Chelatococcus sp. HY11: one gene and its partner. The protein of the gene in region 2 interacts with the protein of the main gene of each other region in a pairwise test. Links are inferred from orthologs where the notes say so. Each region holds a gene or a part of one and is shown on either strand. Other genes may lie near its edges.

What was found.
Region 1: the proteins of accC (region 2) and ribD interact in binary tests that used the Escherichia coli proteins (3 or more experiments, as listed by UniProt). The link is inferred for Chelatococcus sp. HY11 from one-to-one orthologs.

What each region holds. Positions count from the first base shown.
Region 1 is NZ_JAHBRX010000001.1:894,815-909,289, reverse strand. The notes cover bases 4,531-7,344. They hold ribD (bifunctional diaminohydroxyphosphoribosylaminopyrimidine deaminase/5-amino-6-(5-phosphoribosylamino)uracil reductase RibD), read right to left. Parts: upstream 6,619-7,344; coding sequence 5,443-6,618; downstream 4,531-5,442. Other genes in these bases: glyA (serine hydroxymethyltransferase), read right to left, coding at 7,287-7,344; nrdR (transcriptional regulator NrdR), read right to left, coding at 6,655-7,200; KIO74_RS04405 (riboflavin synthase), read right to left, coding at 4,817-5,461; ribH (6,7-dimethyl-8-ribityllumazine synthase), read right to left, coding at 4,531-4,737. Also shown: KIO74_RS04435 (ABC transporter substrate-binding protein), read right to left, coding at 1-893; KIO74_RS04430 (class I SAM-dependent methyltransferase), read left to right, coding at 994-1,785; KIO74_RS04425 (hypothetical protein), read right to left, coding at 1,887-2,270; KIO74_RS04420 (adenylate/guanylate cyclase domain-containing protein), read left to right, coding at 2,579-3,673; transcription antitermination factor NusB, read right to left, coding at 3,761-4,240; more of ribH, read right to left, coding at 4,237-4,530; more of glyA, read right to left, coding at 7,345-8,594; KIO74_RS04385 (nucleotidyltransferase domain-containing protein), read left to right, coding at 8,924-9,532; KIO74_RS04380 (L,D-transpeptidase family protein), read right to left, coding at 9,633-10,850; transcriptional regulator LdtR, read right to left, coding at 11,182-11,694; KIO74_RS04370 (DUF6163 family protein), read right to left, coding at 11,887-12,333; hemB (porphobilinogen synthase), read left to right, coding at 12,705-13,796; KIO74_RS04360 (branched-chain amino acid ABC transporter permease), read left to right, coding at 13,830-14,475. UniProt on the Escherichia coli protein: Converts 2,5-diamino-6-(ribosylamino)-4(3h)-pyrimidinone 5'-phosphate into 5-amino-6-(ribosylamino)-2,4(1h,3h)-pyrimidinedione 5'-phosphate.
Region 2 is NZ_JAHBRX010000001.1:999,256-1,013,760, forward strand. Bases 4,036-6,879 are described here. They hold accC (acetyl-CoA carboxylase biotin carboxylase subunit), read right to left. Parts: upstream 6,220-6,879; coding sequence 4,852-6,219; downstream 4,036-4,851. Other genes in these bases: aat (leucyl/phenylalanyl-tRNA--protein transferase), read right to left, coding at 4,068-4,736; accB (acetyl-CoA carboxylase biotin carboxyl carrier protein), read right to left, coding at 6,228-6,698; aroQ (type II 3-dehydroquinate dehydratase), read right to left, coding at 6,695-6,879. Also shown: KIO74_RS04795 (vitamin B12-dependent ribonucleotide reductase), read right to left, coding at 1-930; KIO74_RS04800 (NADH:ubiquinone oxidoreductase subunit NDUFA12), read left to right, coding at 1,758-2,162; KIO74_RS04805 (GNAT family N-acetyltransferase), read left to right, coding at 2,268-2,843; KIO74_RS04810 (GNAT family N-acetyltransferase), read left to right, coding at 2,950-3,486; more of aroQ, read right to left, coding at 6,880-7,189; KIO74_RS04840 (DsbA family protein), read right to left, coding at 7,456-8,241; KIO74_RS04845 (M48 family metalloprotease), read right to left, coding at 8,294-9,760; KIO74_RS04850 (pyridoxal phosphate-dependent aminotransferase), read left to right, coding at 9,885-11,084; KIO74_RS04855 (autotransporter outer membrane beta-barrel domain-containing protein), read left to right, coding at 11,574-12,776; KIO74_RS04860 (MDR family MFS transporter), read left to right, coding at 12,972-14,462. UniProt on the Escherichia coli protein: This protein is a component of the acetyl coenzyme A carboxylase complex; first, biotin carboxylase catalyzes the carboxylation of the carrier protein and then the transcarboxylase transfers the carboxyl group to form malonyl-CoA.

The DNA of each region.
Region 1 (14,475 bases), 100 kb from region 2 along the record:
AACGCCGCCAGCGCCTCCCGGCTCGCCCCCGCCGACGCGACCGCGCCCGGACCGACATTGACGAAGTTCTTGGCATTCGGGGTCTGGCTCCAGTTGGCGCCGGTCACCACGATGACGTCGGGGTTGGTCGCGACGACCTGCTCGGCATTGATGGAGCCGGTATAACCAGGCAGGAAATCCGAGCCGATGTTATGGCCACCAGCCAGATCCGCCATCAGCCCGAAGTTGTCGGGGCCAAAAGTCCCGCAGCACTCCACGAGCCCGGCGGCGCGGTACATGAAGACGTTCGGGCGCTTCGGATTGGCGGCCTTCAGCTTGTCGGCGACGCGCGCGAGCTCCTTGCGCCAGAAAGCGGCAACCTCGTCGGCGCGCTCGCTTTTGCCGAAGAGCTGACCGAGTACCTTGAGGCTGGGCTCCGTATTCTTCAAGATATGCTCGCGAAAGTCGACGTAGACGACCTTCACGCCGATCTTGCCCAGCATCTCCTCAAGCTTGACCTCATCGGCGGCCTTCTTGTCGCCGATGGTCAAGATCATGGCGTCGGGCTTGAGATTGACGACCGTCTCGGTTTGCAACGTTCCGTCGGTCAGGTTGCCGAGAAACGGCACATCCTTGGCCTTGGGAAACTTGGCGACATAGGCCTTGTAGGTGTCGTCATCGTTGCGCATGAGGTCGTTGCGCCATCCCACCACTTTCGAGAAGGGATCGGGCTCGATGGCCGCGACGGAATAGAGAAGACGCCCCTCGCCGAGGATGACGCGATCAACGGGTTTGTCGAATTTGACCTCGCGTCCGGCTACGTCCTTCACGGTGAAGGCCTGAGCCATGACGGCGGCCGGCGTCAGCGCTGCCAGCGCGACGACCGTGACCACGGTTCGATGAAGGAAACCCATTCCGACCGTCCTTTAAATTTGCTATTGAGTTCGCCGATAGAAAATCGACGAGAGATCGTCAATCGCTATCTTTTGTAATAATTCCAATGAGTTCGCTTCCATGACGGACGTGCATAGCTCAAACTATTCACTGCGCGACGAAATCCGCGAATATTGGTCAATACGCTCCGAAACCTTTGACTTGGGCGTAGGACACGAAATTTTTTCCGACGCGGAGAGGCGCGGCTGGCATCGGCTGATCACGCGGCATCTCGGTCAGGGAGAGGGGCGAGCAGCTCTGGACCTTGCCTGTGGCACGGCCGTCATCTCGCATCTCATGCACGACCTGGGTTTCGCTGTTACAGGCGCCGACTGGTCGGAGGCGATGCTGTCCCGGGCACGCGCCAAGGCGGCGAAGCGCGGCAGCGATATCCGCTTCATCATGTGCGACGCCGAGAACACCATGGAGGCCCGTGGCAGCTACGATGTCATCATTACGCGCCACCTCGTCTGGACCCTGGTCGATCCCAGGGCCGCATTCGCGGAATGGTATGCGCTACTGAAGCCGGGCGGAAAACTACTGGTCGTCGACCTGAACCAAGACAAAAAGACATGGGCCGGTCTGCTCCGCGCATCGCTGGAGAAAATCACCGGCAAGCCGATAGCTGGAATGCGGGATGCGGATCTCGCCGATCGTGATCAGCGAATTCGGTCGCAGCTGTTTTTTTCCAAGGGCATGACCGCGGAATCAGTGGTGACGCTCCTCGAGGAGGCTGGCTTCACCGGCACCGTGGTGGACCGGAAAATGCATGACATTCATCTGGCGCAGGCCCGCAAGATGCCCTTGTTGCGTGGGCTGGACCGTCTCTTCCAGGATCGATACGCGATCTGCGTCACAAAGCCCCTGACCTAAGGGGCGGCGGGCTCCGGCCTCACGTCGCAAATCGTCAATGACGGAGACGGCCCTCACCGAGCCATAAGCCAGCACTGGCTCAGTGATGGATCATCAGCGGCTCAGATCAGCCCGGCCTGCGTCGCCCATTTCAGCTGAGTGAAAGCTGTCACCTCATAGCGCGCCATATAGGTGCAGCGCTGGTGCCCCCCCGGCGTGAAGGAAAGCCGCAAGTCTTGCGCCAAGGCTTGCGCGTCCGCCTCATCGGCGAGCATCACCAATTGGGTAATGCCGCCCGCTCGACTCTCCACAGCGAAATCGCCCCGCAAGCGAGGGGTAAGCCACGCCACCGTGACTTCATTCGGCGTCGGAAAGAGCCTGCCATCCCCAAAAGCCGGCTTTTCTCGTGAACGCTTCCGCAAAGTCAGGAAGTCTCGAAATTCAAAAGCGATACCGTGGCTGACGCTACGAAAAGCGTCGAACTTGCCATTCGTCAACCGAACCATTCCCCTCCCCCAAAACCTCACCACCGATCCCATCTAGGGGTGAGGCAACACGCGGTGCTTACACGGCGTTTCCAGGCTAGCTCCTTCCCTTCGTGAAGAGCCTTGGGGAGCTGGCCTATTCTGCGCTATTTTCCCCAGGAAGCTCATCTGCAGACGAAGCTCGGTTCGAATAATACACGCTCGATCAAATGGCTACCAGAACCTCGACCGCGCCCGCACCCCCGGAGCTGGAAGATGAAGCAGCGCACCGTGGGCAATTCGACTGAAGGGCCTCATCGGCGAAGCCAACGGATATATTGGAGCGAGCCATGGCCATGAGCATCAAGACCCGCTTCAGAATACGCGTTATGATTGCGGTCACGGCCATATGCGCGTTGATCGGCGCCGTCATCCAATGGCGCTCCATCGATAATCTGACACCTGCGATGATCGGCGCGCTTGTCGTCGGGCTGATCGGTGCCTGCGTCTGCTATTTTGAAATGGCCTTCCACGACCGCCTACGGCGCGTGAGCCTGGGCGCGGCGCTGGCGCTTCGTCTTGTCGCCTATCTTGCCATCGTGCTGATGATCGGGAAGCTCGTCCGTCTCGTCACGGGCATCCCCTATGAGGCGAGCAGCAGCGACATCTGGGGAACGCTCGCGCTGACTTTCGGCTTCAACTTCCTTTTCGTCCTGCGACGGCAGTTCGGCACCACCAACCTCATCGCGCTGGTCACCGGCCGCTACAGGCAGCCGCGGCAGGAGGAGCGGGCCGTTCTCTTCCTTGACCTCGCCGGCTCGACAGGAACCGCGGAGCGGCTGGGTGACGTGCGGTTCCATGCCTTCCTCGACACCCTCTTCACCGACATGACCGACGCGATCCTCGATCGCGGTGGCGAAATCTACCGTTACATCGGCGATGAGGTCATCGTGACATGGCAAGTGCCGTCACTGCTGAAATCGGCGCGGCGGCGCCACGACGTGCTCGATTGCTTCTTTGCTATTCGCGACGCGCTCGCCGCGAACAGGTCGCGCTACGAGGCCACCTTCGGCACGTCGCCGCATTTCCGGGGAGCTCTCCACGTCGGCCCCCTGGTGGTCGGCGAGATGGGAGACTTCAAACGCGAAATCGTGCTGCTCGGCGACCTGATGAACACGACCTCACGGATTGAGTCGCTCTGTCGGGATCTCGGAAAAGACTACCTTGTATCCGCGGCCGCCCATGACCTCCTCGCTGCTGGAGGCATGGAAGATCTGCATTTCGAGGATCTCGGGCCTGTCCGCATTCGCGGCAAAAGAGTGTCAATCCACCTGTTTGCGGCCTCTGACAAGCCGCCTGCGACATCCACGACCGACGAAGCCGCCAAAACCTATCCGACGACAGCCGAGACATCTGGTGTCACCACACCGGAAAAAGTGGATTAACGGCCCTGGCGGGCGATAGAGAATGCCGACCTTCGGATCTCAGGCACTCAAAACGTCAGAGGACGCCGGACCAGTCATATTCGCCGATCAGCCGCGCGGCCCGAGCTCTCCAGGCCGAACCTCGCGAGCGACGGCATCCAGCACCGCATTGACGAAGCCAGGCTCATCGTCGCTATAGAAGGCTCGCGATACATCCACATACTCGGAGATGACGACGCGGACGGGCACATCCTTGCGGAACATCAGCTCATAGCAGCCGGCACGCAAGACGGCGCGCAGGACGATCTCGACGCGCGTCAGCGGCCAACCCTTGGCCAGGGCGGCGTCGACCTTGCGATCCACCGGCTTCTGCTCACGGACGACGCCAGCAACGATATCGCGAAAAAATGCAGCTTCCGCCGGCTTGAAGGAGACACCGTCGATCTCCTGTCCCATCCAGTGCGCCTCGAACTGGGCAACCGCCTCGATGACGCCGGTTGCAGCGACGTCCATCTCATAGAGCGCCTGCACGGCCGCGAGGCGCGCTGCGCTGCGACGTTCGCCCTTGGAAATCTGCGCGTCGCTCATCGGGTTTTTCCCGTCACGGCCAGATCGCGCTTGATGCGAAGAACGGCGAGCGCCGCTTGCGCTGCACCTCCGCCCTTGTCCATCTCGCTGACCCGCGCCCGCGCCCAGGCCTGCTCGTCGTTCTCGACCGTCAGGATGCCATTGCCGAACGGCAGACGGCGGCTCACCGCCAGATTCATGAGGGCGCGCGCGCTCTCATTGGCAACGATTTCGTAGTGGCCCGTCTCGCCCCTGATGACGCACCCGAGTGCCACCGCCGCATCATAGGGAAGGCCCCGCGCCTCGGCCGCGTCAAGCGCGATCGCCAAAAGAGCCGGCAATTCAAGCGCGCCCGGCACTGTAAGAACGTCGACGGCGGCGCCTGCAGCCTCGCACGCGCCGCGCGCGCCCCGCAGCAGTTCGTCTGCCAGGTCATCATAGAAGCGCGCCTCGACAATAAGAACGCGCGCTGGGCCCGAGGAGGAGGCGACAGGTGTGCTTTGGCGTGGAGCGGCCATGAGATGATCCGGACAAGATAAAACGGGACAGATGAAAAATTGGGGTCCGGGCAAACCTCGCCACGAACCGAACCTGTGCTCAGTAACCCGCCCCCCGCGCCTCCGCAAGGCGTGCGGCATAGCGAGCCATGAGATCCACCTCTAGATTGAGGCGGTCGCCAACATTTCTCGCGCCCCAGGTCGTGACCTCGAGCGTATGCGGAATGAGGAGGATGGAGAACACGCTGCCCTCGACGTGATTGACCGTCAGAGAACAGCCGTCGAGCGCAACCGAACCCTTGGTGGCGATGAACGCGGCAATAGCCTCGGGGGCGCGGATGTCGAACCGGGCGGTCGCCCCCCAGGAACTCCCCTCGCCCGCCTCCGTGATGTCCTGACGCGCGACGATCGTGCCGATCCCGTCCACATGGCCCGTGACGATATGTCCCCCGAGCTCGTCACCGATCTTGAGGGAGCGTTCGAGATTGATACGCGTGCCGACTGTCCAGTCGCCCACCGTCGTCAAGGCAAGCGTTTCGGCAGCCGCGTCGACCTCAAACCACGAACCCTGCCCGTGCGGGCCGACTGCGACAACCGTGAGGCAAGGACCGCCACAGGCGATCGAGGCGCCGATCGCGATCGTCTCCGGGTCATAGCGGGAAATGATGCGCAGACGGCGCAGGGTCCCCTGGAAGTCCTCCGCGGCGACGATCTCGCCGACATCGGTCACGATTCCGGTAAACATGAACTTGGCCTTTCAAGGACGGTGAAGCGATCAACGGCCCCGTCGACCGCGCCGCCCGCGTCATTCCTTGCAACGTCAGATGTGGCGACATCCCATGTGGCGGCGGCTTTGACAATCCCGCCGCGAACAAGTCCACCAAGATGCGGTCCAAGAGCGGTGATGCCCAGTCGCGCCGACAACGCCCGCAGCGCGCGCGGTCCCGTCACGGTCACGAGCTCATCGACCAAGCCGGCGGCGGCGAGCGCATCCGCCAGTCGCGGGCCCCCCTCGCAAAAGACGCGTGTCACACCACGCGTCGCCAGAAGCCGCAGCGCCGCAGCGAGATCGACCGTGCCGACGGAGCCAAGCCGCATCACCTCGACGCCCTGCGCGACCAGTGCTCGCTCGGCCTCGACCGGCGCGTCCCGGCCAGCGATGATCCATGTCGGATGCTTGAGCGCCGTTCGCGCGACCACCGCTGAGGGTGGCGTGCGGAGTGCCGTGTCGATGATCACGCGCACGGGCGAGCGAGCCTCCATCCCCGGCAGCCGCACATTCAGGGCGGGATCATCGGCGAGCACCGTGCCGACGCCCACCATGATCACATCGGCATGCGCGCGCATGAGATGGACGTGGTCGTTGGCGATGGGCCCCGTGATGCGCAGGCGCTCACCCGCGACGCCGGCGAAACCGTCCGCGGTCATCGCGAGCTTCACGGTGACCGCCGGTCGTCCCTCGCGTACACGCAGGATATGGCCGCGATGGGCGCGCTCGGCCTCGACGGCCAAAGGGCCGGTGGTCACGGCGATACCCGCCGCCCTGAGACGCGCATGCCCCGAGCCCGCGACCCGCGGGTCAGGATCCTCGAGCGCCGAGACGACGCGCGCGATGCCCGCGGCGATGACCGCGTCGACGCAGGGCGGGCTTCGCCCCCAATGCGAACAGGGCTCGAGTGTGACATAGAGCGTCCCGCCGCGCGCCGCCGCGCCGGCAGCGGCTAGCGCCACGGGCTCGCCATGGGGGCGCCCCCCGGGCTGGGTCATGCCACGGCCCAGGATGATCCCCTCCGGCCCCGGCGCGACGATGAGGGCGCCGACAGAGGGATTAGGCCAGGTCAGCCCCAGATGCCGCGCGCCAAGGGCGAGCGCATCGCGCATGAAACGGCGATCCAGGGACATCTGGCGCGGCGAGGGGCGATCGGTCGCGGACAAAGCTCAAGTCTTCGTGTCAGCCGAGCCGGGAGCATCTGCCCCACCGGAAGCGTCAACCCCTCGCGCGGCCTCCCCAACATCGGCCTCGACGGGCAACTCTTCAAGGGCGAGCTCGCCAATGAGCGCCTTGAAATCCTGCGCCTCACGAAAGTTCCGGTACACGGAAGCGAAGCGGACATAGGCGACGCTGTCAAGATTGCGCAGCGCCTTCATTACGACCTCGCCGATCATCTGGCTGGTGACTTCAGACTCGCCTGTGCTCTCGAGCTGGCGGACCACACCGTTGATAAGCCGCTCGACGCGTTCCGGATCGACCGCCCGCTTGCGCAGCGAGACATTGACGGATCGCGTGAGCTTGTCGCGGTCGAAGGGCACCCGCCGCCCGGACCGCTTCAACACCATCAGCTCGCGCAGCTGAACGCGTTCGAACGTGGTGAAACGACCACCGCAGTCCGGACAGACACGCCGACGGCGGATGGAGGAATGATCATCGGTCGGCCGGGAGTCCTTCACCTGCGTGTCGAGACTGCCGCAGAACGGGCAACGCATGGTTTCACTCCGGTTTCACGACGCAGCGCCCCCCGGCGCTGCGTCCGAAAACCATATCAGGCTCCGATAAGGCCAGGCGAGTCCTATCACCCGTAGATCGGAAAGCGCTTGGTCAGTCCATGGGTGCGCTTCAGCACGGAGGCCTCCGTGGCGGCGTTCTCGACGTCACCATGAGCCGCCAGGCCGTCGAGCACCTCGACGATGAGCGACGCTACCTGCTTGAACTCGGCCACGCCAAAGCCGCGCGAGGTCGCCGCCGGCGTGCCAAGACGAATGCCGGATGTGATCGTCGGCTTCTCCGGGTCGAACGGCACACCATTTTTGTTGCAGGTGATGCCAGCGCGTCCAAGTGCGGCCTCGGCGGCCTTCCCCGTCAGCTTCTTCGGCCGGAGGTCGACGAGCATGAGGTGGTTGTCGGTGCCGCCCGTGACGATGTCATAGCCGCCGGCCGCGATTCCATCAGCCAGCACCTTGGCGTTATCAACGACCGCCCGCGCGTAAATCTTGAAGTCCGGCTTCAGCGCCTCACCGAAGGAGACCGCCTTCGCAGCGATGACATGCATCAACGGTCCGCCTTGAAGACCGGGGAAGATCGCTGAATTGATCTTCTTCGCAAGGTCCTCGTCGTTGGTGAGGATCATGCCGCCACGCGGGCCGCGCAAGGTCTTATGGGTCGTGGTCGTGACCACGTGGGCATGCGGGAACGGCGAAGGATGCGCGCCACCGGCCACGAGACCCGCGAAATGGGCGATATCGACCATGAAATAGGCGCCGACGGCATCGGCGATAGCGCGGAAGCGCTCGAAATCCCAATGGCGGGCATAGGCCGAGCCACCCGCCACGATGACCTTGGGCTTGTGCGCGTGCGCGAGACGTTCCACCTCGTCCATATCGACCCGGTGGTCGGTCTTCGAAACCGGATAGGGGACGGGCTTGAACCACTTGCCCGACATGTTCGGCGGTGCGCCATGGGTCAGATGGCCACCGGCGGCGAGGTCCAGTCCCATGAACGTGTCGCCAGGCTGCATCAGCGCCATGAACACGGCCTGATTCGCCTGGGAGCCGGAATTAGGCTGCACGTTGGCGAAGCGGCAGTCGAACAGGCGGCAGGCCCGCTCGATCGCGAGATCCTCCGCGATATCGACGAACTGGCAGCCACCGTAGTAGCGGCGGCGCGGATAACCCTCCGCGTATTTGTTCGTCATCACCGAGCCCTGGGCCTCGAGGACGGCGCGGGAGACAATGTTCTCGGAGGCGATCAATTCGATTTCATCGCGCTGGCGACCGAGTTCGAGTTCAATGGCGCGCGCGATCTCCGGATCGGCGTCCGCGAGTGACGCGGAGAAAAAGCTGTTGGTCAAATGGCTTCCGGCCGCGGCTTCATGTGCGCTCATCGTCTCTACTCCCGTGACAGAACGGTATCGATGGCGCGATATGTATGCGCCACCGCAAGCGGTGCCAAGCTCGGCCAGCCGTGCCGAACGATGTGCTGGAACGACGGCGTCTTGACCGCGCCGTCCCCATATCACGCGCCACGATCAAGGCCAACACAGGACGGCGAAAACAGCGGCGGACGGGCTATTGGACGCACCTCGGGCACAGCTCCAAGGGCGTGATGGCCGTTGGTCGGCGGACAGGACGACCCGTCCTGCGTGAATTGCATGATCGCGCGCCTCGTTCTAAGGAGCGGCCGGAGCCACAACAACCAACTTCATGGGCCGACATGCCGAATCAATCGACTGTCCCGGATCAGGATGCCTGGGCTTCGTGGCACCCGGCCGCTCTATCCCGCCGTATCGCCGGCGTGGCGAGCCCGTGGTGCATCGTCGGAGGCTGGGCGCTCGATCTCTGGCACGGCCGTGAGACGCGGGAGCATGGCGATCTCGAATTCGCTGTTCTGCGCGAAAACCTCGCCACCTTCCGCCAGAGCCTCGCGGCGCTCGAATTCTACAGCGTCAGGGATGGCTTGATCGAACGGCTGTCGCCCAACCAGGAGCCGGCCCCGGATGTCGTCCAGATCTGGTGCTTCGACCGCGCCGCGCAGAGATGGCGGGTTGACATGATGATCGAAGCCGGCACGCCTGAGACATGGGTCTACAAACGGGATCCGACGATCAGGCTTCCACGGGCCGAAATGGTGGCAACGACCGCCGAAGGCATCCCTTACCTCAAGCCTTCCGCTGTCCTTCTGTTCAAGGCCAAATATCGGCGTCCGAAGGATGAGGCGGATTTTGCGCGAGCCATGCCGCTTATGCCGCCGGCGGAACGCGCGTGGCTGAAGGGATGCCTTGATCGCCTCCATCCGGGACATGAATGGGCGCTGGCTCTTTAGGGGCAGGGGCTGAGCCCAGGCACCTCTAGAGGCCAGGCTGCCGCTCAAACAAAAGGCCCGCCGAAGAGGCGGGCCTTTCGTCTCATTGCGTTGAGAGCGATCAGTTCGTCGCGTCGATGTCTTCGTCGATCGCCGAATAGTTCATCACCTTCGCGATATTCAAGCCATCGCGATTGTAGATGTCGTCACGGAACTGCACAGCGCCGTCAGCCGTGGCCCAGCTCGTGATATAGGTCCAGTAGACCGGAACCGACGACGTAATCGTCGCGTCGATGCGGTCGCCCGAAGCAATCGCCGCGTCGATGCGGCTGCGGTCCCAACCGGGCGTGTCCTTGAGCAGCCACGTGATGTAGTCGCGCACGTTCTGCACGCGCACGCAGCCGGACGACACGAAGCGGAAATCGTCACCGAACACACCCTTGGACGGGGTGTCATGCATGTAGACGCCATGCGGGTTCGGGATATTGATGCGCACCATGCCCATCGAATTCAGGTCCGCGCCCGGGTCTTGCCGGAACATGTAGCGCGTCGCCTCGTTCGAGTTCCAGTTGATGCTCTGGGGCGGGACTTCCTGTCCCTGTCCGTTGAACACGCGGATCTTCTGGTCCGAGAGATAGCTCGGATCAGTCCGCATCTTCGGGATCAGGTCCTTGCGGATGATCGATGCCGGCACGGTCCAGAAGGGGTTGAAGTTCACCTGGGTGATCTTGGCGTTCATGATCGGCGACTGCCGATCGATCTTGCCGACGCCGGCCGCGTGGCGCGTCGCGACGTGACCGTTCTCGACGGTCTCCACCTGGGCAGCCGGAATATTCACGATCACGTAGCGCTGGCCGAGGTTGCCGGAGAGCGAACGCAGGCGGACAAGGTTCGTCTCAAGCTGCTGCAGGCGCACCTGCGCCGGCACGTTCATCGCGGCAATCGTGCTGGCGTTGACGACGCCCGTCGGCGCGAGGCCATGGCGCCCCTGGAAGCGCTTCACGGCGGCCTCGACGTAGGAATCGAAGATATCCGTATCGCTGGACTGGACGGAGAGGTCGCCGCTGATGGCAAGCCGCTGGCGAAGCGCGACGACAGCCGGGCTGCGCATACCGACCTTCAGCGTCTGGCGGCCTTGGATTTGTCCCCAGCCGCCACGGTTCACGATATCGCGATACTGTGCGATCGCTGCTTCTGTCGCCGCGACGGCCTCGGCCGACAGCGTCGGCGTATTGGAACGGCGCAGCCGCATGCTTGATGCGGCATCGTAGCTTTGCACCCACTCGGCCTGAGAGCCGAGTGCCACTTGTTGCGCTTGCACGACTTCGACCGCCGCGATCGACGTTACGCCGAGCGTGACAGCCAGCAATCCGACGTTCGATAATGAGTACCGAAGGCTCACAGACCCAATCCCACTGTTGAACTCAACATGCCCCGACGCCCGCGCATCTGCGCAGGCAAACAACCGCCGGGTCCGATCGGTCGAACTGTAAGCGGTAGTCCGTTAAACAACCATGAGCAGTCGGGCTAATTTGTGGCATCTAGCGGGACCTGTATCGCATCGTCAATCCCGTGTTGCCACCGCGCAACAAGCGGCAAGGAGATCCCGGCGCGCCCCAGGAGACATGCCAGATCTACTTGCCACCTTTTGCATCGATGCCATTGCCCACTCAGAGCTTGTAGCGGATCTGATCTGTCCAATAGCGCTCCAATCGCAGGAGGGAGCGATTGATGAGCTTGAAGTCCTCGGATGAGATGCCGCCGAGCGGCGCAATCGTCTGCATGTGCTTCTCGTAGAGCGCGGTCACGACATCGTGCACCGCCCTGCCTTTCGGGGTCAGCGTGATACGCATCGAGCGACGGTCGACGCGGGAGCGGGTCTGCTGCAGATAGCCCATCTCGACGAGCTTCTTGACGTTGTAGGAGACGTTGGCGCCGAGATAATAGCCGCGCGAGCGCAACTCGCTGGCGCTCAGTTCCTTGTCGCCGATATTGTAGAGCAGAAGCGCCTGCACGCTGTTCAGCTCGTTGCCACCGCGCCGCTCGAATTCATCCTTGATGACGTCGAGAAGACGGCGATGGAGACGCTCGACGAGCGTCAGCGATTCCAGATAGAGCCCGCTGATCTCGTCTTCGACCGGCGCGGGAACACTTTTTCCAATCAATTGTGCTGCAATAGTCATTTGACGCCTCATAAATTATCTTTGCGATCCGTTGATCGGATCTGCGAACCAATGAGGCAGAGACTACGCTAGATCTCTGAAAAGCGATTTAATCAATAAAATGAACAAGATATTTCTTCATCGGACGTAATTCTGGTGCAAATTGCGCGAAATCCGACGATGAAAACCTCCTGGAATCACAGCCACAAAGACTTAATCAGTCGCGCGCGCGGCAAGCCATGAGATCAGGAAATAGGTCGCGACGAGAATGACCATGGCTGCAATGGTCACAAATCCGTGACCGATGATATGCGGAAAGAAGATCGCCAGGATCAGGTCGCTCATCACGGCGAGCAGCCACATGACGCCGCCCCAAGTGCTGGTCAGCCACAAGCCGACGGCCGCGACGAGATCGATGATCGCGAAGTAGATCGTGGTGGCCTGGTAGGCCATCGGCCGCCCCTCGAAAGGCGCGTCACCGGGAAATACGCCGAGCAAGATCGCCCAATGCCCGACGCCCGTGACCAGCCAGACCACAGCCATCGCGCGCAGGAACCACACCAGCACCACATCCCACTGCAGCCCCGGGGATTCATCATTCGTCAGGGCATCGGCAAAGCCCTGCTGTGCGCCCGAACGGTCTTGCCGTGCTTTTGCCATTGCCATTCCTACCCACTATCACGTCGCGCAGGTCACTTCGGGAGACGAATCCCCTTCACGCTCCGCGTCTGGTATACGCGAAATGCGGCGAGCGCCGTTGCAGCCCCACCGCCCTTGGCGCAGGAGTCCCCGGAAAAGTCCTTGCGAGGATCAACCCGGGTACCGACGGATGGCGAAGGGGCGAGAGACTGGAGGCCAGAGGGCGCGACGTCAATCGCGTTGCAAGATGCCCCCTGCAGGATGCCCTGGCAAGACGCCCCGGCGCCATGCCCCTGCGACGTCATGGCGGGCAAGATGCCTCGTCCGGCATTTCGATATGAAGGATGAGATGCTAAGCGAGAGAGTATCACTTCAAGGCTGGATCGGATCCGATGTCTGTCAAGAATCCCTCCCCCTTCACGGGCCATGTCAACGGTCACGCTGCCGGCGATGCACGGCACGCGGCGTTTCACGGCTCGGCACGAACCGGAGCGGCGTCGCTCGGCCTGACTGTCCGGCCGCGACGCAACCGACAGAGTGAATGGGCTCGCAGGCTGGTCCGCGAGAACACGCTGTCCACCAACGACCTCATCTGGCCGTTGTTCGTGATCGAGGGCAACCAATCCCAGGATGTCGCGTCGATGCCGGGTGTCCAGCGTCTCCCGATCGAGCAGATCGTCGCTGAAGCGCGACGCGCCCGCGACCTCGATATCCCGGCCGTCGCCCTCTTTCCTTATACGGATCCGGCGCTCCGCGACGCCGAGGGCGGCGAGGCCGTGAATCCTGACAATCTCGTATGCCGCGCGGTTCGAGCCATCAAGGCCGCTGTCCCCGACATCGGCGTCGTCACCGATGTGGCCCTCGATCCCTATACCAGTCACGGGCACGACGGGGTGATGGACGGCGACACCATTCTCAATGATGAAACCGTCGCGCTTCTGGTCGCCCAGGCCATGACCCTCGCCGCCGCTGGCGCTGATGTGATTGCTCCGTCCGACATGATGGACGGACGCGTCGGCGCGATTCGGGCCGCGCTCGACCAGGCCGGATATTCCGATGTCCAGATCATGGCCTATGCGGCCAAATACGCCTCCGCCTTCTACGGGCCTTTCCGTGATGCGGTCGGCAGCAACGTGACTTTGGTGGGTGACAAGCGTACCTATCAGATGGACCCCGCCAATAGTGACGAGGCCCTGCGCGAAGTCGCGCTCGATCTCGAGGAAGGTGCTGATATGGTGATGGTCAAGCCTGGCCTGCCCTATCTGGACATCATCCACCGGGTCAAGGAAACCTTCGGTGTGCCGACATTCGCCTATCAGGTATCCGGCGAATACGCGATGATCGAGGGTGCGGCGCGCAATGGCTGGATCGATGGCGACAAGGCCATGGTGGAAAGTCTCATCGCCTTCAAGCGCGCCGGCGCTGACGGCATTCTGACGTATTTCGCGCCGCGGGTCGCCGCGATGCTCAAGGCGGTGAAGTAGGCGGCGCCGCTGATACAGGAACGGTCGGCCGCGGTGGCGGGCGGCCCCGCGCAATCCGGAAATATCGGCCGGCCGCTCAAAGGCCGGACCAGCCTGTGCAAGGCACCCACTCACACCGTTGGCCTGTCCATGCGCCGCCTTGTCGTCCTGCTCCTGATCGGTCTCGGCGTCATGACGGTGGCCGCCTGTTCCAGGTTGGTGGACGCCGACCAGGAGAGGGTCTGCCGCGCCGTGCTGCCGGCGATCAATCTGGAAAGTGAGATCGTCGACGTCGCGGCCCCTTTATCGGGGCCCCTGCCCAACAGCCTGCGCATCGACTACACCGCGAAGGACCCGGCCGGACGATTGCGCGGGCGCGTCCTGCTTTGCCGATTCGCGGGCACGGGCCTCGCGGCCGACAAGTCGCTTCTGATCGGCATCGCCACGGAACGGGGGCCGGTTTCCGATGCCAATTTCTACTTCCTGAAGCGCTTTTACCTGGACGCTCCCGAGGAGGAGAAAGCCGACATTGCGACGGCAAGGCCCGTACCACAGGTATCGCGCAGCGTCGGCCTCGGCCTCCAGCAGACCGTCTCCGCGCTGCCTTTGCTGGCCATCTACGGCCTCATCGCGAGCACGTATGCCCTGATCTTCGGGTTGATCGGCCGCATCAACCTCGCCTTCGGCCAGTTCGCTGTTC
Region 2 (14,505 bases):
GCCCGCGACGAGCGCCGCGACCTTCTGCTCTTCCTTCACCTTCCAGTCGATGTAGGTCTCGATGTCGGGATGGTCGACGTCGACCACGACCATCTTGGCGGCGCGGCGCGTGGTGCCGCCCGACTTGATGGCGCCGGCCGCGCGGTCGCCGATCTTGAGGAAGGACATGAGGCCGGAGGAGCGGCCACCGCCCGACAGCTTCTCGCCCTCACCGCGCAGCTTCGAGAAGTTGGAGCCGGTACCGGAGCCGTATTTGAAAAGCCGCGCCTCACGGACCCACAGGTCCATGATGCCGCCCTCATTGACGAGGTCGTCGCTTACCGACTGGATGAAGCAGGCATGCGGCTGGGGGTGTTCGTAGGACGACTTTGATTTCGTCAGCTTGCCGGTCTTGAAGTCCACATAATAGTGGCCCTGGCTCGGCCCATCGATGCCGTAGGCCCAGTGCAGGCCGGTGTTGAACCACTGCGGGGAATTCGGCGCGACCATCTGGTTCGCCAGCATGAAGCGCAGTTCGTCGAAGAAGGCGCTGGCGTCGGCTTCGTCGGAGAAATAGCCGCCCTTCCAGCCCCAGTAGGTCCAGCAGCCCGCGAGGCGGTCGAACACCTGCCGCGCTGATGTTTCCGACGTATAGCGCTCGGCCTCGGGAAGGAGCGCGAGGGCTTCGGTGTCGGCGACGGACGTCCAGAGGAAGGAAGGGACATCGTTCTCCTCCACACGCTTCAAGCGTGCGGGGACGCCGGCCTTGCGGAAGTATTTCTGGGCGATGACGTCGCTGGCGACCTGGCTCCAGCTCGCGGGCACATCGAAGGCGTCGAGCTTGAACACCGTCGATCCATCGGGATTCCTGATCTCGCTCGTCGCGGCTCTGAACTCGATGGAGGCGTAGGGAGACTGTCCCTCTTCGGTGTACCGGCGCTCGATCCGCATGGATGTGATCCCTTTGGCGGTCGCCCGCCATCGCTAAATATGGGGGGTGGCCCGCCATGTACCAAGCTTGAACGCTACGGAGAGGGGCACCGGGGGATGCTTCATCCGCACCCTTACCTTGCGTAAGAAACCGCAAGGGAAGGCCGCGTCCAAACCGCGGCACCGACTGGGCCCGGGGGACATTCAGACACGCAGCAGCCCACGCTGTTTCGCAACACCGCTTGCCGCTGAACACATTTGTGAAACTTATTCTGAGGTGCGTCAGCAGAAACGCAGCTGACGAAGCATGGCTGGAAGTTAGTGCGATCCTGCCCTGTGCGTCAATATCTAGGGGGTTCAAGTTTTTTGACGCGCAATCTCTAGAGCCGTTGTTGCGCCTTACCGTCGTTTCAGCACCACTAGAATAAACGTGCCTGATGGTAATGGGAAACAAGGCTTTTCCCCATTCCTGGGGATACCGGCCACAGTGTCACCATTTGTTCACCACAATCGAATTTTCCACCTCCATCCCCATGGGGTGAAGGCGGCGCTCTACATTTAGTGGTGTTTTGGCGATTCTGGCTCGACGCTGTGGAGATCCTATGGCAGCGCACTTCCGCGAATCGCTGCCGGGCGTCGCGAGGGACTTGACGGGCGTCGGCTTGGCGGATGCGTCGGTGGGGAGCGCAGACGGGTGTTCCGCCATAACCCGGGAATGCGCCTCTTAACGCACTTGTTTGGTCTCGCATGTGGGGGAGACAGTCTGTCAGACTGGACAAGCATCACCACGGGGGCCATAACCTCGGCGACGATCGTCGGCTCGGACCCGGCCTTTGGGATATGTGGTGATGAAAGACTTTCTCCTGCGCGTCTTTACCTGGTGGAACAAGCAGACGTTCGGAACGCAGTTCTGGACGTGGCGGTTTGGCGAACGGGTCGGTCAGGACGAGTTCGGCAACACCTACTATCGCACGAAGGGTGGCGCCAAGGATCCGGCGCTTGGTTTTGAGCGCCGCTGGGTTGTGTATGCCGGCTACGCCGAGGCCTCGGCCATTCCATCGGGCTGGCATGGGTGGATGCACCACACGACCGACGTCCCACCCACCCAGGACGGTTACCAGCCCAAGGAGTGGCAGCGGCCTCACCGCGAGAACATGACGGGCACACCTGACGCGTATCGCCCGGCCGGTTCCACACTCGCGGAAGGTCGCCGCCCGCAGGCGACCGGCGACTACAGCGCCTGGACCCCTTGATCTCGGACCCCTCGATCTTGGACCCCTCGATCTCTTGGTTGCCTTTGCCTCGGGAACTGCTGCCCTAGCCACGATCGCGCGGTGGGCCGCTGCGAGCCCCGCGCCATGCCGGTAATCTGGGGCAGTCAGGCGCCAGTCCGGCGCGTCGACGTGAGGGAGTTCGCGCGCCTGGAGGAGGCGCTCGCAGCGGACGCCTCCGCATGGCTGTTGCCGCGATCGCAAGACGCAGATGCGCGCGCCTGGAACCATCGCATCCGAACAATCAGAGGCATGACCGGGCTTTTTAACGGTTCGGCCTATTTCGCCTGCACATTAGGCCCGCATGTCGCGGGGGTTGCTATCATCAACAGCCGGCATGCGGAGTACCTTTACCTGGAGCTCTTGCTCACGCATCCCGGCCAGCAGGGCGCGGGATCGCTTCTGATCGAGCATATCGTGAACGATTGGGCGCGGCCGGTCACCGAAGTCAGGTTGGCGACGCTGGTCCGGGCAAGAGATTTCTATCTGCGTCTGGGCTTTTTGCCGCTGCAGGAGAATCAGATGCGTCTCGATCTGCGCGGAAGCCCCCAGTGGGAACAAGCCGGCGGCCGATGGCGCCTCAAGGCCTATGCCCATCTAGCGAACTTCGCGACATGGAGCGACGAGACATCGCCGCTTCCGCCGAAGGCACCGCCTCCCTAGCGGGCAGCGATGGCAATCCGTTTTCCATGGATTGCCTGTTATATCTACGATCCATCAGGCTAGTTTCCATGGCGCGCGGCTGCCGCGGATGGAATGGTGATCCCCAATGACGCAGAGATGGCTCGCGCGACCGCCGATCCGGCCGATCGGCCAAAGTGAATTTCATCGGCTGCGCGCGGCATTTCGCCATGAGATCGGGCTTTGGCGCTGTCAGGGCGATGAAAACGATCCCCACATCAAAGTGTGGAATTACCGCATCGGCTCGACACGGTTCCTGACCCATATTGGATTGGGCGACGTTCACTTCGGTTATTTCTTCGGCGAGAGCATGGTGGGCCTTATCTCCATCACCCTGTCGGCCGATATCGGCACTGTCGAGACTTTGATGAGCCATCCTGGACAACAGGGTGCCGGCTCGATGCTGATCGAGCACGCCGTGAACGCTTTGCCCAGCATCCGGATGCTGAAATTGGTGAGCCTGGACGAAAGCCGAGGATTCTATGAGCGCCTCGGCTTCGTGCGCGCCGGTCGCGCCATGGAGCTCGACGTGACGAGGAGTGATGCCTGGCAAAGGGTGGACGGCCGGTGGCGCATCGCGGCCTATGTCAACCTTCGTGGCTATCTGGCACCTGGACGATTGTGACATGGCCCGAATTCGCGTCGCGGGGGTGTCGCAAGGGACGCCGGAGGGTGTATGCAGTCACGTCGGCTTCCCTCCTGATTGAGCTGCGATAAGATAGAACAATGAATTCCAAGCTTCTGCCCGCTCTTGCCTTGGCGATGACCTGTCTTGTTGGGGCCAGCCATGGTGCCAAGGCGGATCGAATCAAAAATCCCGTCGCGGTTTTCTCGGGCCTGGACAAGATCACGGGTCGCATCGTCTCTTTCGAAGCGGCCGTTGACGAGACCGTTCAATTCGGTGCCCTGCAGCTCACGCCGCGCGCCTGCTATACCCGGCCGGCCACCGAGACGCCCAACACCACGGCGTTCGTGATCGTGGATGAGGTGACGACGGCCAGCAATGAGCGCCGCCGTCTGTTTTCAGGCTGGATGTATGCGGCAAGCCCGGGCCTGCACGGCATCGAACATGCCGTCTACGATATCTGGCTGACCGATTGCAAAGGCGGGACGGAGGTCATCGTCGAGCCCAAGGACGGAAGCGGTGACACCGCGCCGCCCGAGGTTCCTCCTTCGCAACGTCCCGCACCCACCCGTCGCTGATACTCACGCCGGTAAAGCCAGTTCCGCCAGCGCTTCAGCTCCACTGACGTCAAGTCCGGGCGGCCAGCTCCACCATTCGCCCTGCAGTTCGAGCGCGGCTTCGAGCTCCGTCATATAGGCCTTGCGTGGAACGGCGAGCGCGCCGAAGCGAGCGAGATGAGCCGTCACAAACTGGGTGTCGAGCAATGTGTAGCCGCCGCGTCTGAGGCGCGCGACGAGATGCACCAGGGCGACCTTCGAGCTGTCGCGCTCGCGGTGAAACATGCTCTCGCCGAAAAAGGCGGCGCCCAGCGAGACGCCGTAGAGACCACCGACGAGGCGGCCAGCGTCGCGAACCTCGACGGTATGGCAATAGCCCAGGTCGAATAGCTCGCCATAAAGCGCGCGGATGCGGCCGTTTATCCAGGTTTCCTCGCGACCATCATCCGGCGCCGCGCAGCCGGCGATCACCGCGTCGAAATCCTGGTCGACGGTGATCTCGAAACGGTCCGAAGCGACCGTGCGCGCCAAGCGCTGGGGGACGTGGAAGCCGTCGAGGGGAATGATGCCTCGTTCCTTCGGCTCGACCCAGAACAGGCCTGGGTCGTCGGCGTTTTCGGCCATTGGAAACAGCCCGCTCGCATAGGCCCTGAGCAGGATCTCCGGCGTGATTTCGACCGATGACCGATTCATCACCGCCCTATACCGAGACGGGAGGGGATGGAACATCATCGCCCCATCTCCCGATATTGATAATAAAATCAATCAGATATAGCGATATGCTGATCTGATGATATCGCATTTCGCGTTAAATGGAGGACATTATTTCGTCGACGCCGCCGTCATCGAGGAAATGCTCCAGCCAGTGGATATCATAGATGCCGTTCTGGATATCCTGGTTGCGCACGAGGGTCCGGAAAAGTGGCAGGGTGGTCTCGATGCCATCCACCACGAATTCGTCGAGCGCGCGCCGCAGCCGCATCAGGCATTCCGTTCGTGTGCGGCCATGAACGATCAGCTTGCCGACGAGTGAATCGTAGTGCGGCGGGATGCGGTAGCCCTGGTAGACGGCCGAATCGACACGCACGCCAAGGCCACCCGGCGGGTGGAAATAGGTGATGGTGCCCGGCGACGGCCGGAAGGTGGCCGGATGCTCGGCATTGATCCGGCACTCGACCGCATGGCCCTCGATCTGAACGTCCTTCTGCGAGATCGAAAGCGGATTGCCGGCCGCGATGCGGATCTGCTCGTTGACCAGATCGATCCCGGTGATCATTTCAGTGACCGGGTGCTCGACCTGGATGCGCGTGTTCATTTCGATGAAATAAAACTCGCCGTTCTCATAGAGGAATTCGACCGTACCCGCGCCGAGATAGCCGAGTTTCTGCATAGCCTTGGCGACCGTGTCGCCGATGCGCTCGCGCTCAGAATGGTTGAGCGCGGGTGAGGGCCCTTCCTCCCACACCTTCTGATGGCGGCGCTGCAACGAGCAGTCGCGCTCGCCGAGATGGATGGCGTTGCCCTTGCCGTCGCCGAGCACCTGTATCTCGATGTGGCGGGGCTTCTCGAGATATTTCTCGATATAAACAGCGTCGTCACCGAAGGCGGCACGGGCTTCCGCGCGCGCGGTGGCGAGCGCGTGATGCAACTCGTCGGCCGAGCGCGCCACCTTCATGCCGCGTCCACCGCCGCCGGCCGCCGCCTTGATGAGCACGGGATAGCCGATATCGGCCGCCACCCGCGTCGCTTCCTCGGCGTCGGTGATGCCACCGTCCGAACCCGGAACGCAAGGGATGCCGAGGCTGCGCGCCGTGCGCTTGGCTTCGATCTTGTCGCCCATCAGGCGGATGTGCTCTGCCTTGGGGCCGATGAAGGTGATGCCGTGATCGCTGAGCACCTCGGCGAAATGGGCGTTCTCCGAGAGAAAGCCATATCCGGGGTGGATGGCATCCGCGCCCGTGATCTCGCAGGCCGCGATCAACGAGGGAATATTCAGATAGCTCTCGCGCGCAGCCGGCGGGCCGATGCAGACGCTCTCGTCGGCAAGCCGCACGTGCATGGCATCCGCATCCGCCGTGGAGTGCACGGCAACCGTCGCAATGCCGAGTTCCTTGCACGCCCTCAAGATGCGAAGCGCGATTTCCCCGCGATTGGCGATGAGGATCTTGTCAAACATCGGCATCGTCATTCGATCACGAGAAGAGGCTCGCCGTATTCCACCGGCTGCCCGTCCTCGACCAGAATGGCCGTCACGACGCCCGCGCGCGGCGCGACGATATCGTTGAAGGTCTTCATGGCCTCGACGAGCAGGAGCTTGTCGCCCTTCTCGACGCGTGTGCCGATATCGATGAACGGCTTGGCGTCCGGTGACGGGCGGAGATAGGCGGTGCCGACCATCGGCGAGGTGACGCTGCCGGGGTGGTGCGCATCCGGCTTGGCCGGTGCAGAGATCGCGGCGGGGACGGGCGCGGCCGGGGCAACGGGCGCTGCAACAGGCACATGCACCGCCGTCGTCACGTTGCGCGCCACACGAATGCGCAGATCTCCCTTCTCGACTTCGATCTCGGTGAGATCCGTCTCGGAAATCAGGCGTGCCAGCTCGTGTACGAGTTCAGGATCGATCGGGCTTTGCTTGGCCGTTGGCAGTTTCGTCATTGAGAGGTTCCGGTAGCCTTGGCGGCAGTCTTGGGGGCCTTCATGCTGTCGCGCTTCTCAAGGATCGGCACGAGCGCGTCAAAGGCCAGATCGTAGCTCGCTGCGCCGAAGCCGCAGATGACCCCGATCGCGACTGCTGCGATGGTGGAGTGATGGCGAAATTCCTCACGCGCATGCACATTCGAGAGATGCACTTCGATGGCGAGGGCGTCGACGCTTTTGATCGCGTCGCGCAAGGCGATGGAGGTATGGGTATAGGCGGCCGCGTTGAGAATGATACCTGCGCCGGCGAGCCCTGCTTCCTGAATGAAGGTGACGAGGTCGCCTTCGCTATTGCTCTGGCGGAAGGTCAGTGCGACGTCACCACGAGCGGCCGCGCGATCACGCAGGCGCTGCTCGATATCGGCCAGGGTCAAGCTGCCATAGGTTTCCGGCTCGCGCCGTCCCAGCAGGTTGAGGTTGGGGCCGTTGATGACATGAATTGCGACCATATCCGCCCGAAGGTTGCGCCAAAACGAAAACGGGATCTTGGCTGATTGAGTTCAGTGGCAAGAGTGGCCCGATGGCAAGAGAACTTGATGGCTGCAATCAAACTGCCAACAGAATTCCCGAGCCATGACCGTGCTCTGCCGTTCCATCGCAAGGGCGCGTCTTAGCGCGAACCGCGTTCGAGGGGAAGAGCACGCGCTTCATCGACGATCGTCCCGGCGGGCCGGGCTCGCCGATGAAGCGCCGTCGCATGGCTTGATGCCGGGGGTCAGGAACAGGTGGTACGCCCGCACTGACGGACAGAGGCGATGGCCTGTTTCAGCGGATCATGACCAACCGCGCCGAAGACCACATCCTTGCCGAGCACGAAAGCCGGCGTCCCCGTCAGCGAGAGCCTGTCCCCGAGGGCGAGCGTCTCTCTGACTTCCGCCTTGAGCGCGTCGGACGTCGCATCCTTTTCGAGGCGTGAGAGGTCGAGCCCCATTTCCTTCGCGACCGCGACAGCCCGCTCCTTGCCGACCAGGCCCTTCGAACTCATCAGTCGGGTGTGATAGTCGAAGAACTTCTCGCCGGGGAGTTGATGTTGGGCGGCGCGCGCGTAGAGCGCCGCATCCAGCGATTCAGGGCGAAGGATCGGGAAATCCTTGAGGATCACGCGCAGCTTCGGGTCCTGTTTCACAAGCGCGGTGACGTCGTCGAGCGCTCGCTTGCAGTAGCCGCAGTTGTAGTCGAAAAACTCGACGAGGGTGACGTCGCCCTTCGGGTTGCCGACGACGATATTGCCCTCGGCGTCATAGAGCGCGGCCATCTCCGCGGCCACGGCATCTTCCTGTGCCTTGCGCTGGCTTTCCTGCTGGCGTTTCTCTAGCTCGACCATGGCCTCCTGAAGCACCTCGGGATTGCGCAGGAGATAGTCGCGCACGACCTGCTCGATGGCCGTCTTCTCCGTGACCGACAGTTCCGCGGCCGCGGCTGGCGCCTGGACAAGCGACGGGGTAGCGATGAGCGCCAAAACGGCGAGAATTGCGGCGCGCGAAAGGAACGAAAAGCGCATGCACGATATCCAATCTGTCAAAAGCGTTCACACCCTGTGCGCCCGGATTGTGTCACTTACCCGGCGGCCGCTCCGGTTGATAGGCTAAAATGTCGTCGGCGCGCAGCCAAGCCGGCGAATTGGGCTTGAGCTTCGCCTTCGCGCGAGTTGCCTGCGTGGCGGCCTGATCCCACTCGCCTCTGGCGAAATAGTATTGGCTCGCCGAAAGCTCGGCCATGCCGATGTCACCCTTGCGGGCATAGGCTGTCGACAGATCGCGGAATGCATCGGCAAGCTCGGGCTCGCGCTGGGTTGCATTCGAGAGCTCACGGATGGCCTGGTCGATGGTGCCCGGGTCGCCGGAGGCAACCATCGCTCGACCGAGCATGGCGCGAATCAGCGATGAGGACGGGGCGAGAGCAACGGCCTGCCGCAACGGCGCAATCGCCTCCCGCGCCCTACCGCTCTCCAGCAGGGCTTGGCCCTTCATCTCCCAGAAATAGGGATTTTTCGGCTGCTCGCGCAGAAGCTCGTCCATCAGGGTCACCGCCTGGCTGGAGCGGGCGGTCTTGTAAGCCAGGATCGCGCGAGCATAGCGGGCCGCCACCGACCGGTCGCTGGGAGGATAGCGGCGCATCACCGTTTCCGGCCGTTCGGTGAAGCCCGACAGCTTGGCGCGCATCAGTTCGTGCCTGGCGACGAGTGATGCTGAATCCTTCGTGTTGTAGGCGGGGCTTTTGGTAGCCAACTGCTCAAGCGCTGACATCCGCTCTTGGGGCAGGGGGTGGCTGAGCACATAAGGGTCCAGACCGGATGTGCGGAACAGGGCATTGTCCCCCATCCGCTTCATCGTATCGAGCAGGCCCTTGGCCGACTGCCCGGTGGCGGTGAGATAGCGGACGGCAGCCTGATCCGCGGCCTGTTCCTCTGAGCGCTGGTAGGAGAGCAGATTGCGCCGGACAAGTTCCTGCGAACCCGCCAGCACGCCGCCTGCGCCGATGCCACCCTGGCCGACGCGCCCGCCGCCGGAGCCGACCATCGCGCCCGCGCCTGCCAACATGCCGACGACTGAGAGGATCTTGGCATTGGCGATCTGCTGGTGCAGGCGCGCCAGATGCCCGCCGGCGATATGTCCGCTTTCGTGGGCGAGCACGCCGATGATCTCATTCGGCGTGCGCGAATCGATCAGTGCCCCGGTATTGACGAAGATCTTTTGCCCATTGGCGACGAAGGCGTTGAAAGTGGGATTCTGGATCAGAATGACCTTCACCGCGCTGACACGAATGCCCGCCGCTTTCAGGACCGGCGTGGCGTAATCCATCAGGAGCTTCTCGATCTCCGCATCGCGCACGATCATCGGGCTACGCTCGCCGCTCTGGGCCTTGGCGGCGGTGGGGACCAGAACCATGGCAGCGCAACTGACGCCCGCCACCATGCCACGGGTGATGGCAGCAGCCGCACTAAGCGGAGCCAGAAGACGCTTGGGAAAACGGAAAGATCGGGAGAAACGCATGCTGATGGAACGCACTCTTTCTTTCATCAGGTCCATGATTGCACGTCAGGATCACGCGACGTCATGCTATCGGGACAAATTGTAGAAATTCAGTCAAATCAGAAAGGCGTCATCGCGATTGACGCTCGTTTCGTCCGAGGTTCCTTTTATCATGACCAAGCCCGTGTCATCCGCTTCCTCCGATCAGTTCGGTCCTCGTCTCGCCGCGCGGATGGCCAACGTAGCGCCGTTCCTGGCGATGGACGTCCTGTCCGCAGCCAAAACCAAGGAACGCGCGGGAGACAGCGTGATCCACATGGAGATCGGCGAGCCCACAGCAGCGGCTCCCCGCCTCGCGCGGGAGGCTGCCCAGGCCGCGCTTGCTCTCGGTCGTATCGGCTATACCGAGGCTTTGGGCCTGCCGAGCCTGCGCGCGGCGATCGCCGGCCATTACCGTCGTCTCTATGGGCGCAGCCTGGCGCCTGAGCGCATCGCGGTGACGACAGGGTCCTCGGGAGGATTCGTACTGGCGTTCCTCGCGCTCTTTGAACCAGGCGCGAGGGTCGCGATCGCCTCGCCGGGCTACCCCGCCTATCGCAACATCCTGCTCGCGCTGGGCCTTGAGCCCGTGCCGGTTGCCGCCGATGCCTCATCCGGCTGGGTCATGCAGGCCGAGACGCTGCGCAGCATCCATGCGCAGGCGCCGCTCGCGGGCGTCCTGACCATGAGCCCGGGAAACCCGACCGGCACCCTGATGGGCCGCGACGCCCTTGAAGCGGTCGGGCGAACCTGCCGGGAGCTGGGGCTCTGGTTCATCTCCGATGAGATCTATCACGGCCTCACCTACGAGACGCCGGCTGAAACGGCGCTTGCCTTCGACGACGACGCCATCATCGTCAATTCCTTCTCCAAGTATTTTTGCATGACGGGCTGGCGCGTCGGCTGGCTGGTGGTGCCGGAACGGATCGTTCGTCCCATCGAGCGGCTCGCGCAGAATCTCTTCATTTCCCCGCCTTATCTCAGCCAGGTCGCTGCTGAAGCGTCCTTTGGCGCGGACGAGGAGCTTGAGGCGACCAAGGCAGGCTATGCCGCCAACCGCGCGTTGCTGCTCGGCGAACTGCCGCGAATCGGCCTCGACCGGCTCGCGCCGGCGGACGGGGCCTTCTACATCTATGCCGACATCTCGCGGTTCACGAACGATTCCATGGACTTCTGCCGACGCCTCCTTGTTGAGACGGGCGTGGCGGCGACACCAGGGCTCGATTTCGATCAAGACCAGGGCCATCGCTATCTCAGGCTGTCCTTCGCGGGATCTGAAGCTGATTGCCGGGGCACTGTCGAGCGGCTTCGCAATTGGTTGCCGCATATTTGAAAACGTATCGACACTCACATGCGAGCTCGTATTTGGCGTGTTAGTTCTATTCCGCTGAAATACCTGGAATAATAATCTAATTATTTTTTGTTATATTTTTACCCGCGCGCATTGCATGAAGTCAGGCGTAAATAACATTATTTTCAACAAATATTTATGCAATTGGAAGGCATTGTTTTATTTCATTAAGAGTTTTTCATGGCGGATTTTCTATCGGCGGTTGGCGGAGCGCTTCTTGCTGCCTGGTCTCAAACGCCTGTCGGAGCGGGTGTCACTGCCCTGTTTCAACCACAGAATGTTACGATTAACCAGACTATTGAGCGAACAACGCGCGGTGTTGAAACTCAAAATGTAACCCCCCTCCCAGCGGGGCCGATCGATTGCGAGAGCAATCTTAAGCCCGGTTGGACAAGCGACGGCTCACACAAGGGCCTTCCTCTGCCCTCGTCATGCCTGACCACATCTTCCGGTGAAACGCCAAAGGCCCCGTTGGTCGAGGCCAATGCCGGCGCAGGCGAGGAGAGCAAGAGCACCGAGCCGCAGCAACCGGAGGGAGGGAACAACGCGGAACACCAAGGCGACGGGAAACACAAGGGCGATGGGGAGCACAAGGGCGAAGTGCCCAAGCCCCAGGGCGAAACGCAGAAGCGTGAGAACAGCGCCGAAAAGCCTTCGGCTTCTGCCAGCGATACGACCAAGGGCGATGCGGGCTACAATCGCATCTCACCGTCGCGGAGCGACGTGGCGCGGATGGCACTCGCGGCGCAACGCTTCAGCCGGGGGCTCATTGCGCAGCATCAATTGAACGCCGACGGCGGAACTGTGGCTGATGACAAGGCATCGGCGGGTGGTCCTGACGGGACGCTGTGGATGTCCCCGGTCGTTGGTCTGGGGCGTATCACCGCGACACGTGGTGGAAGGCTGCGCTACGACAGCAGGGGCGTCTTCGTGGGAGTTGACCGGACGTATGGCAATCTTCTTGTCGGCGGTATGGTTGGTCATCTTTCGACAAGCGGCCGGAGCGCGAACGGGAGGATCGATCATGACGGCTTCCAGGCGGCGCTCTATGGCCGTGTGGACCTCGGGTCATTCGTGTTGCGCGGCGATATCGGAGGATCCTTCAACTCCTATGCTTTGAGCGAGCGATCCCTCGCGGCTATGTCACGGCGCGACATGCAACGGTTCAGCGCCGCTGGCTACGGCTTCTCGGGGGGGGCCTTCGCCGGCTATGTGACGCAGATGGCCGGGATACGTGTGATCCCGGAGATCGGTCTGGAATTCGATCGGACGACGTTGTCTGGAATGCGCGGCGCGGCAGCCAGCGCTCGTCCCGATCTGGCCGGCGCCGTGACAGTCAACAACCTCCGTGGTCTAGTCGGTGGGCGCATGGAAATGCCCTTGCCGTTCAAGAAAGCCGATGGCGTGAACGTCAAGCTGAAGGCTTACTGGGCAAGGGATCTGGTCGCCGACAGTCCCGCATCCGCCATCGTGTTCCCGGCGGTCTTCAACCAGATGGCCGCGGACCAGAAAGCCACGGGCGCGCGCAGACGCTCGCCTGACGCGGCGATCCTGGGGGCCGAAATCGAGGGCCGGATCGGGAAAAACACCACACTCAGCGCAAGTTACGTCACCGAACGACGTGGCGCGGAGACTAGTCACGCTGTGCTGGCGGGCTTGCGCGTCAACTGGTGATCCTTTTCCGGGCATTCTGGATGCCTGGCAAGGTTCCCACGGGAGGCGGCCTGTCACATGGCAGCCTCCCGTTCATCGCAGATCGCATCCCTGTTCAATCTGTTATAGACAACTGGCCTCGTGGCTTGCTCCCGTCTCGTTTCCAGGACGCTGAATGCCGGCCCTGACGGCAGAGGGAACAAGCCAGGGATCACCATGAACATCGCTCCGCCTCAGCCCCAACACGGCAGGCTCACCCATGCTGAGGTCGTGTCGATCATTCTGGGCGTGATCCTGGCGATGTTCCTGGCCGCTCTCGATCAGACAATCGTCGCGACAGCCTTGCCGACCATCGGCCACGCCCTCGGCGACGTCGTCCATCTGCCTTGGGTGGTGACGGCCTATCTGCTCGCCGCAACGGCCGTGACGCCGCTTTACGGCAAATTCAGCGATGTTTACGGCCGACGCATTACACTGCTTGTGGGCATCGGTATTTTCATCGTCGGTTCCGTGCTCTGCGCGCTCGCCCCGACAATGCTCACGCTGATCGTCGGCCGGTTCATTCAAGGGCTTGGCGGCGGCGGGCTTATCGCGCTCGCCCAGACGATCATAGGCGATATTACCTCGCCAAAGGAGCGCGCCCGCTATCAGTCCTTCATCGCTTCGGTGTTCCTGTCCGCGAGCGTGCTGGGCCCGCTGCTCGGCGGCTTCTTCGCCGACAAGCTGCACTGGTCCCTGATTTTCTGGATCAATCTCCCGCTCGGGCTTCTCGCCTTCCTGATGACCTATCGCCTGCTGCGCAAGCTGCCTCGGCATGAGCGCAAGCATCGCATCGATGTGCTGGGCGGGATCATTCTGCTTGCCGCCACGGTTTCGTTGATGTTGCTGCTGAATTGGGGCGGTATCAACTATCCCTGGCTTTCCATCGAGATCATCGGGCTCGCGGTCGTTTCCGTCCTCGCCTGGATCGGCTTCGTCGCCCGTCTGCATGCCGCGCCGGAGCCCTTCCTGCCGCTATCGCTGCTCAAGAACCAGGTCGTTCGCACCGGCAATATCTCGACCGGATTTTCGATGGGTGCCTTCATCGGACTATCCATCTACCTGCCGATCTACCTGCAGACCGTCTATCGCTTCAGCGCGGGCGCGAGCGGTGTGGCCCTGATACCGCTCATGGCGGGAACAGTGTGCGGAGCATTCATCTCCGGCATTCTGATGCCGCGGGTCCGGCACTACAAGCGCCTTCCGGTGGTGGGCTTGTCGATCTCGACGATCGGCCTGATCATCCTGGCGATCCATCCGGAGCCCCTCCCACTCCTGGCTCTGGAAGCCATTTTCATCGTCATCAGCATGTCGCTGGGCACATCGCTGCCGGTGACGACCATATCTATTCAGAACGCCGTGCCCTTGCACCAACTCGGGATGACGATGGCGTTGATGAATTTCGCGCGGCAGTTGGGCGGCGCGGTTGCCGTCGCCATCTTCGGGGCCATTGTGCTCGGGCTGCTGTCGCACAGCGGTGAAGGCCTGAGCCACGAAAACCTCTCGGCTGCCTTCTCGGCCAGCACGGTGGATTTCGCGCCGACATTCCGGTGGGTTTTCATTGCGGCCGCTATTTGGTTCGGCATTGCCCTGTGCGCCCTGATCCGCATGGAGGAGCGCCCCCTGCGCAGCACGATCGGCGAGGCACCACCCGCAGCGATGGAGTAGGGGGCCAAAGTTCCACGCGGCAACAAAAAAGGGCGGTCGAACC